Regions from separate parts of the Aminobacter sp. UC22_36 genome, predicted to be linked through region 3. Evidence: predicted binding sites of a transcription regulator. Region 3 holds the regulator's gene; each other region holds the start of a gene.
The links. Region 3 encodes PhoB, which activates phosphate uptake and scavenging genes when phosphate is short. Its sites were predicted from a motif close to TGTCATNNANCTGTCAT; they were not measured.

Region 1 (2,198 bases), 1.1 Mb from region 3:
GTCGTCGGCATCCCCAACCACGGCACGTTGCGCATCGGCGACACGCTGACCGAGGGCGAGGACATCCTGTTCCGTGGCGTGCCCAATTTCGCGCCTGAGATCCTGCGCCGCGTCCGCCTCGGCGACGCGATGAAGGCCAAGAAGCTCAAGGAAGCGCTGCACCAGATGGCCGAAGAAGGCGTGGTCCAGCTGTTCCAGCCCGAGGACGGCTCGCCGGCCATCGTCGGCGTCGTCGGTGCGCTGCAGATCGACGTGCTCAAGGAGCGCCTGTCGGTCGAATACACGCTGCCGGTCGATTTCGAGATGGCGCGTTTTTCGGTCTGCCGCTGGATCGACGCCGACGACAAGGCCGACCTGCACCGCTTCATCGAAAGCCATCGCGGCGACATCGCCCGCGACCTCGACAATGACCCGGTCTTCCTCGCCCAGCACGAGTTCTCGCTCAACTACGAGGCCGAGCGCTGGAAGATGATCCGCTTTGCCGCGATCAAGGACTATCAGGTCCGCGACAAGGTCGCCTGATCCCGAATGGCGGAGCCCAATTGCCGCTCCGCCATTTCCGTTTCGTCATTCCGTCATGCAAATCGCCTAATGGCATCGCAGTGCCGCCGCCCGCCCGTGGTCCAAGCCATGGTGCGTGACAGGCCGGCACTGGAGATGTTCAATGCGCCGAGCCACCAGACAAGGGGCCGGCGCTGCCAGGGCGGGGGCTCTGGCCCGGAGGAAATGACGTCGCATGATGGTTTCAGCTTTGATCGAGCGTGAATTGACCCGGGTAGGCTCGCCCGTCCGCAACGGCGTGTTTGTCGCCGTCGTCGGCCCCAGTGGTGCTGGCAAGGACACGCTGATTGCCTATGTCCGCGAGCGCCTGACCGACGAGGATCACGTCGAATTCGCCCGCCGCGTCATCACGCGTACCAGCGACGGCGCCACCGAAGACCACGACACGCTGGCCGACGCGGCCTTCATCGAAGCCGAAGCATCGGGCGCCTTTGCGCTGTCTTGGGAAGCACACGGCCTGCGCTACGGCATCCCGTCGTCGGTTGATGATGCGATTTCGGTCGGCCACGTTGTTGTGGCCAATACTTCGCGTGGGGTCATCCCGGCGCTGCGCCAGCGCTACGCCAATGTCGCGGTGGTCGAAATTTCCGCATCGCCTGAAATCCTGGCCGGACGGCTTGCCGCGCGCGGCCGTGAATCTCGCGGCGAAGTGCTGGCGCGGCTGGCGCGTACCGCGCCGCACGATCTCAGCGGTCCGGGCTACGTCGCCATCGACAACAGCGGTTCGGCTGAAATCGCCGGCGAGCGTTTCCTTGCCGTGTTGCGCAAGGCGGTCGCCTTCTCTGATGTGTCGGGGCTTATCTAGGTAAGTAATAGCTTACGTATTGTGCAGGTCGATGCGCAGCATGTGATTGTCCCAGACATGCTCGGGATCGTCGGTCTGCTTGCCGTCGGGCTCGACGATGAGGCCGGCACCCGTGGTTGCCAGGAAGCCGTCATGGTCGGGCGCCAGGCCGCAGACCTCGACCAGGTCGTTCCTGGCGACGACCTTGCCGGTCTTGGCTTCGATCATCGCCCAGGCGTTGCCTTGCGGCGATGACACCGCGACAAGGCCGGCGTCGCGGTTGGCGGCGACCGAGCCGATGTAGTTGCGGAAGCCGCCGAGAATGTCTTCCGGCATCTCCAGCATGGCGAGCTCCTCACCGCGCGCGGCGCGGCCGACAAGCAGCGGCCTTTCCGTCGCCGGTCCCTCGTGCTGGCAGCCGAACCAGACCGTTCCCTGGGAGTCGATGTCCATGTGCCGGATCGACAACTGGTGAAGCTTTTCGGGCAGTTCGTGCTTTTCGAGCAGATCGCCTGAAATGCGGTCGACGAGCACGAAGGACGGCTTCATCGTCGGAATGTTGAGCTTGGCGCGGCCGAAATCCGGATGGGTCTCGATGCCGCCATTGCAGATGGCGAGCGTGCTTCCGTCGCCGAGCAGGATCAGCTCGTGCGGGCCAACGCCATGGGTAGGGAATTCGCTGAGGCGGCGGAAGCCGTCACGGGCATCGTAGACGCCGACCATGCCGGCGGCGTTGTCGAAGTCGTTCTCGGTCACATAGAGCAGGGCGCCGTCGGGCGAGAACACGCCGTGGCCGTAATAATGGCGGCCAGCGATGCTCGGAATGGTCAGCGGCGCGTCCTTGCCGGTGTGA
Region 2 (2,198 bases), 2.6 Mb from region 3:
CTTGCTCTTCTCCTTCGGGCCGACCAGCCGCCGGCTGGCCGACCAGACACCGTCTGCAGCAACGAACAAAGCTGCTTCGATATGAGAGTCGATGCCGTCTTGCGTGACCGAGACCCTGACGCAATCTGCTAGCGCTTCGACCGCGCCGACGGTCGCACCCGTCGCGATCTCGATTAGGGGGCTTTCCGTCGCGCGTGCGAGCATGGCGCTCTGCAGGTCGGCGCGATGAGCAACGAGGTAAGGGGCTTTCCAGCGCTGTTCGGCGGCAGCACCCAGTGGCACGCGTGCGCGCTCGGCGAGTTTCGCCGCGTCGCGCAGGACGACCGCTTCCGGCCGTACCGCTGAGGCACTGACAAGATCGAGCACGCCGAGGCGGTCGAGGATGCGGGTGGCGTTGGGTGAGAGCTGGAGGCCGGCGCCGACTTCTTCGAGCACCGGCGAACGCTCGTAGACGCGAACGCCAAAGCCATGTCTGGCAAAGGCGAGCGCCGCGGTCAGCCCGGCGATGCCGGCCCCCGCGATCATGATAGGCCGCGATTGCATGACCGCGGCTTTGGGATCAGGCTGCGCGGTCGATGACGTAGAGGCAGCCTGCCGGCTGGGTCTCTGTGGCCTTCAGCTTGGACGAGTAGCGATACAGCGTCGAGCAGTAGGGGCAGACCTTCTCGGCGTCCGCTCCCATGTCGAGGAAGACATGCGGATGGTCGAAGGGCGGGTTGGCGCCCACGCACATGAATTCCTTGACGCCGATCTCGATCACGGCATGTCCAGCATCGTTCTGGAAGTGGGGGATGGAGCCGCCGGCCATGGTATTTTCCCTTCAGAGGAACCTTATTGGAGAGCGTTTGTATCATAAGCGACGGGTTTGCAAGATGCTGAAATGAAACTGTCGCAATTGCCTGTCAGAGGATAAGTTGAGCCGGATAAGCGGCGGAACGCGGCAGTGGGGAAGGTTTGCATATGAATCAGTTGAAGCCGGTCCATACCGATTTCGTCAACGACAAGTCACTGGCAGGCGCTGTCGACGGCAACCCCGATCGCTTCGTCAATCGCGAGTTCTCCTGGCTGCAATTCAACAGGCGCGTGCTCGAACAGTCGCAGAACCCGAACCATCCGCTGCTCGAACGCGTACGCTTCCTATCGATCTCGGCCGGCAATCTCGATGAGTTCTTCATGGTCCGCGTCGCAGGCCTTGCCGGCCAGGTGCGCGAAGGCATCACCGTCCGCAGCGCCGACGGCCGCACGCCGGAACAGCAGCTCGATCAGCTGCTGCATGAAGTCGAGCGGCTTCAGGAAGATCAGCAAAAGAGCCTGTCGAGCCTGATGGAGCTGCTCAAGGCTGAAGGTATCGAGAGCATATCGGCGACGGACCTTACCAAGGACGAACGCAAGTGGCTCGAAGACCACTTCATGGAGCAGATCTTTCCGGTGCTGACGCCGCTGTCGATCGATCCGGCGCATCCGTTCCCGTTCATTCCCAATCTCGGCTTTTCGATCGCCCTGCAGTTGCGCCACCGCAAGAGCGGCGAGGAGATGACGGCACTGCTGCGCTTGCCTGTGGCGCTGCGCCGCTACATCAGGCTGCCCGAGCGCAAGCGCTCGGTGCGCTTCATCCCGATCGAAGAGACCGTCAACCTGTTCATCGGCAAGCTGTTTCCCGGTTACGAGGTCAAGGGCTCGGGTACCTTCCAGATCATTCGCGACAGCGACATCGAGGTCGAGGAAGAATCCGAAGACCTTGTTCGCCTGTTCGAGACCGCGCTGAAGCGGCGCCGGCGCGGGTCGGTCATCCGTATCGAGTTCGATAGCCAGATGCCGGCCTTCCTGCGCGATTTCGTCGCCGGCGAACTCGGTGTGTCGGCCAATCGCGTCAGCATTCTAAGCGGGCCTCTGGCGATCAACCAGATTTCCGAGATCGTCTCGATCCCGCGCGACGACCTGAAATTCCCGCCCTTCAACCCACGTTTCCCTGAGCGCATCCGCGATCATCGCGGTGACTGCTTCGCGGCGATCCGAGAGAAGGACTTCGTCGTCCATCACCCCTACGAATCGTTCGACGTGGTCGTGCAATTCCTACGCCAGGCCGCGATCGATCCCGAAGTTGTGGCGATCAAGCAGACGCTCTACCGCACCTCAAACGACAGCCCGATCGTGCGCGCTTTGGTCGATGCCGCCGAGGCCGGCAAGTCGGTAACGGC
Region 3 (2,198 bases):
CATCCGCGCGCTGTTGTCGTCCGACCAGTCGCTGGCGCAGAACGTCGTTGCCGACGACACGATCATGGATGCCAAGCAGCGCGATCTCGACAATTCGGCAATCACGCTGATCGCCAAGCGCCAGCCGATGGCGCAGGATCTGCGCGCCGTTGTCGGCGCCATCCGCATGGCGGGCGACCTCGAGCGCATCGGCGACCTTGCCAAGAACATCGCCAAGCGTGTCGGTGCTGTCGGCCAGTCGCCGACACCGCGCAACCTGTCGCATTCGATCGACGCGATGGCGCAACTGGTGCTTGGCCAGGTTCGCGGCGTCGTCGATCTCTATGTCGCGCGCAAGGCCGAGGGCCTGAAGGACCTGCGCGCCGACGACCAGAAGATCGACATCCAGTACACCGCCGTGTTCCGCGAACTGCTGACCTATATGATGGAAGATCCGCGCAACATCACCGCCTGCACGCATCTGCTGTTCTGCGCCAAGAACCTCGAGCGCATTGGCGACCATGTCACCAACATCGCCGAGAACGCCTATTTCGTGGTGACCGGCACGCAGCTGCCGCTCAACCGGCCGAAGGTCGACGAGACCACGACGACGGTTCCGGCCTGAACTCTGCGGCGATGCGTGTCCCGATGGATGCGCAAGGATGCTGCAGGACTTTAAATCCGTGCATGATCCGGTTGGGGTCATGCACCAAGAAAGGGGACAGCCGATGATCGCCCCCAAGATCATGGTCGTCGAGGATGAAGAGCCGCTGGGCGTGCTGCTTCGCTACAACCTCGAGTCCGAAGGCTACCAGGTCGAAGTCGTCACCCGTGGCGACGAGGCCGAGATCAGGCTCCAGGAAAACGTGCCCGACCTTCTGGTGCTCGACTGGATGGTGCCGGCACTTTCCGGCATCGAATTGTGCCGCAGGCTCAGGATGCGGCCCGACACCGAACGCCTGCCGATCATCATGCTGACGGCGCGCGGCGAAGAGAGCGACCGTGTGCGCGGGCTTTCGACCGGCGCCGACGACTATCTGGTCAAGCCGTTTTCGACGCCGGAGTTCATGGCACGCGTCAAGGCGCTGCTGCGCCGGGCCAAGCCCGAGGTGCTGTCTTCGGTGCTGAAGGTCGGCGACATCATGCTCGACCGCGAGTCGCACCGCGTCTACCGCAAGAAGAGCGAGATCAAGCTCGGGCCGACCGAGTTCCGCCTGCTCGAATTCATGATGCGGCATCCGGGCCGGGTGTTCTCGCGCAGCCAGCTGCTCGACAATGTCTGGGGCGAGACGATCTATATCGACGAGCGCACTGTCGACGTGCATGTCGGGCGTCTGCGCAAGGCCGTCAACAATGGCCGCATGCCTGACGTGATCCGCACCATCCGCGGTGCCGGCTACGCCATCCGCGAGGATTAAGCGATTTCGGCCTCGGCGCGGCGCGGGGCTGTGCCGGCGGCAAAAATCTCCTGATCGACAGTGAGCAGGGCGCGCATCATCGCGCCCTCGCGCTTGAGCGGTACCTCGTTGGGCTCGGTGTCGAACGAGATCGCCTTCGAGTGCAGCCCGCCGGCGGTCTTGGCGATGGCGGCGCGGACATGCGGCTCCATCAGGTCGAAGGCTGTGGCGCCGACGCCGACGAAAGCGAGCGGCGCGGGGTCGAACAAAGCAAACATCGAACCCAGGCCGAAGCCGATGGCTTCGCCGGCTTTGCGGAAGGCTTCCCGCTCGGGGCCGTCATGGTCGCGGGCCGCATCGGCAAGCGCCCTGATGTCGTCGTCGGACAGGTCGGCCAACGGCTCGGCGTTTTCGTCGCCAAGCCTGGCGTTGCGCCAGATGGCGTAGTTGCCGGCATAGGCCTCGATGCAGCCGCGGCGGCCGCAGCGGCAGAGCGCGCCGTCGGGACGGTGGATCATGTGGCCGAACTCGGCGCCGGACGATTGGGTGCCGGTGAACAGCTCGCCCTTGATGACGAGACCCATGCCGATGCCGTGCGACAACAGGATGGCGATGAAATCGTCGCGATAGCGGGCCGGGTCGCGCCAGCGCAGCGCCTCGGCGATCATGTTGCAGTCGTTTTCGACCGACACGGGCACGCCGAACTCCTGTTCGAGCCGATCGGCGAAGGGGATGTCGTCGTGCTGGGTGATCGGCGACCACAACAGCTTGCGCGATGCGGCATCGGTGATGCCCTGGACGGCAATGGCGATGCGCAGCACC
Region 4 (2,198 bases), 1.9 Mb from region 3:
CCTGTCGCCTTTCAACGCCTGGACGCTGCTCAAGGGCCTCGAAACCCTGCCACTGCGCGTGCGCCAGCAGACCGAGTCCGCCGGCAAGATCGCCGACTTCCTGGCCGAAAGTCCTGAAGTGTCGCGCCTGATCTATCCGGGCCGGGCCGACCACCCGCAGGCCGACATCGTCAAGAAGCAGATGTCGGGCGGTTCGACCTTGATCTGCTTCGACGTCAAGGGCGGCAAGAAGGCGGCCTTCGCCTTCGAAAACGCGCTCAATATCATCCTGATCTCGAACAATCTCGGCGACTCGAAGAGCCTGATCACCCATCCGGCGACGACGACGCACAAGAACCTCACCGACGAGGCTCGCGCCGAACTCGGTATCGACGACGGCACACTGCGCCTGTCGGTCGGCCTGGAAGACGCCGACGACCTGCTCAACGACATCGGCGATGCGTTGAAGGCGGCCCGCTAAGCCTACAGATGTACGGCGCTCCGCATGCCGGAGCGCCGCCCGCCTCAATCCGTCTTACGGCAGCTTGGTTTCGTAGACGTAGAGCTTGGTCTCGTTGTCTTCCGGGGCCGCCGTCAGGCGCAGGCCCGTCTCGGTCTTTTCGATCAGCACCGGATTGCCGGCGATCGACTTGCCTTTTTCCGTCCAGATCTGGATCGGCATCTGAAACAGCGGGCGGCCATCCTTGAGATCGACTGTTTCGATGCCGCCGAGGCGGAAGACCTGCCCGTCAGGACCCGGGCGGTATTCGGTGAGGCCGGTGCAGACGGCCTGGCCCGGCTTGGCCAGCGCGCAATCCTGATAGTCGATGTAGTGCGAGGGATTGAGCGTGCGTGTCTTCTCCGGGTCGAGCGCCGCATCCGGCACCGTCAGATCCTCCGTGACCTTCCAGTTGTAGAAGCGGCGCGACCCCCAGCTGACGGCGTGCAGCATGCCGTTTTCGGGATCGGAGACGATACCGCCAATGTGGTCGGGGAAACGGAAGACTTCGGTCGCCTCCAGGGTTTCCGGATCGACGCGGTAGATGATCGACTTGCTGTTCGGCCGGTATTCAGCCACCGGCACCCACAGCCAGCGACCGTCATAGTCGATGCCGCCCGGATGGTAGATCGCACCGTCGCCGAGCTTGACCTGGCCGACAAGCTTGCCGCTTGCATCGAGCTTGAACAGATGGCCGGCACCCTTGCCCTCGTCGCGGTCGAGCCCGTTCTGCGGTGCCTCGAACTTCTTGGTCCGTTCGATGATCTCGACGGACGACATGAACAGCGCATCGCCGACACGCGCGAAGCCCTGGGGGTGGAAGGTGTCGAACTCCAGCCTGGGAGATTTGACCAGCTGCCACTCGGTGCCCCTGGTCAGCTTTTCGATGCCGCTTGCCAGATCGTTCGCATGGGCAACTGTGCCGGCAAGGCAGGCCGAGGCGAAAAGAAGGGCGATGAGACGTTTCATGGCTGAGATTCCTTGTCGTTGGATGACGCAGAAACTGGCCTTGTGGCATGACAGCGGGGTGACGCCGATGCGTCGTTGACGTGAAATCCGCCACAGCCTCATCACAATTGGTGTGAATTCGTCTAACGCCAGTTGACCCGCCGCCCTGCGCGGCGGACTCTGTCGTCGTGCAGGCCAAGGAGCGCAGCATATGTATCGCGCAATCACCCGCAACATCGCGGTCGAGGTCGAGCCGTTTTACCTGGAGGAGCGTTCCGAGCCCTCGGAAAACCGCTATGTCTGGGGCTATCGCGTCACCATCGAAAACAACTCGGACGAGTTCGTCCAGCTTTTGGCGCGCTACTGGCACATCACCGACGCCACTGGCCGGGTCGAGGAAGTCCAGGGCCCAGGCGTCGTCGGCGACCAGCCAGAACTCAATCCAGGCGACAGCTATCAATATGCGTCGGGCTGCCCGCTCTCAACGCCATCGGGAATCATGGTCGGGCGCTACACCATGCGCACCGAAGCAGGCGAGATGTTCGACATCGCCATTCCCGCCTTTTCACTGGATCTACCCGGCGCGCGTCACAGGCTGAACTAGAGCATGAGCCCGAAAACCGGGCGCCGGTTTTCAAGGCCGTGCTCCGGTAGCCAGATGGAGTTACTGGACCGGTGCGAACTCGGCGGGATCGAACTCGTAGGACTTGGAGCAGAACTCGCAAGCGACCCGGATAACGCCGTCTTCGACGCTCTCGGTGATTTCCTCGGC

Region 1: phnN (phosphonate metabolism protein/1,5-bisphosphokinase (PRPP-forming) PhnN) is a predicted target of PhoB. The motif match lies at 563-579, and genes of this name have one in related genera.
Region 2: ACHMW7_RS20915 (RNA degradosome polyphosphate kinase) is a predicted target of PhoB. The motif match lies at 877-893, and genes of this name have one in related genera.
Region 4: ACHMW7_RS25325 (DUF6454 family protein) is a predicted target of PhoB. The motif match lies at 1,495-1,511, and genes of this name have one in related genera.

Annotation. Positions count from the first base shown of each region.
Region 1 is NZ_CP171996.1:5,189,298-5,191,495, reverse strand. Features, by position in the region: gene ACHMW7_RS28980 (peptide chain release factor 3) at 1-522, shown strand, start outside; gene phnN (phosphonate metabolism protein/1,5-bisphosphokinase (PRPP-forming) PhnN) at 737-1,366, shown strand; gene ACHMW7_RS28970 (DUF1513 domain-containing protein) at 1,379-2,198, opposite strand, start outside.
Region 2 is NZ_CP171996.1:3,571,445-3,573,642, reverse strand. Features, by position in the region: gene ACHMW7_RS20925 (FAD-dependent monooxygenase) at 1-525, opposite strand, end outside; gene ACHMW7_RS20920 (zinc-finger domain-containing protein) at 560-808, opposite strand; gene ACHMW7_RS20915 (RNA degradosome polyphosphate kinase) at 961-2,198, shown strand, end outside.
Region 3 is NZ_CP171996.1:965,935-968,132, forward strand. Features, by position in the region: gene phoU (phosphate signaling complex protein PhoU) at 1-604, shown strand, start outside; gene phoB (phosphate regulon transcriptional regulator PhoB) at 708-1,397, shown strand; gene ACHMW7_RS07830 (ROK family protein) at 1,394-2,198, opposite strand, start outside.
Region 4 is NZ_CP171996.1:4,473,996-4,476,193, forward strand. Features, by position in the region: gene ACHMW7_RS25320 (O-succinylhomoserine sulfhydrylase) at 1-460, shown strand, start outside; gene ACHMW7_RS25325 (DUF6454 family protein) at 515-1,447, opposite strand; gene apaG (Co2+/Mg2+ efflux protein ApaG) at 1,638-2,030, shown strand; gene ACHMW7_RS25335 (Hsp33 family molecular chaperone) at 2,091-2,198, opposite strand, start outside.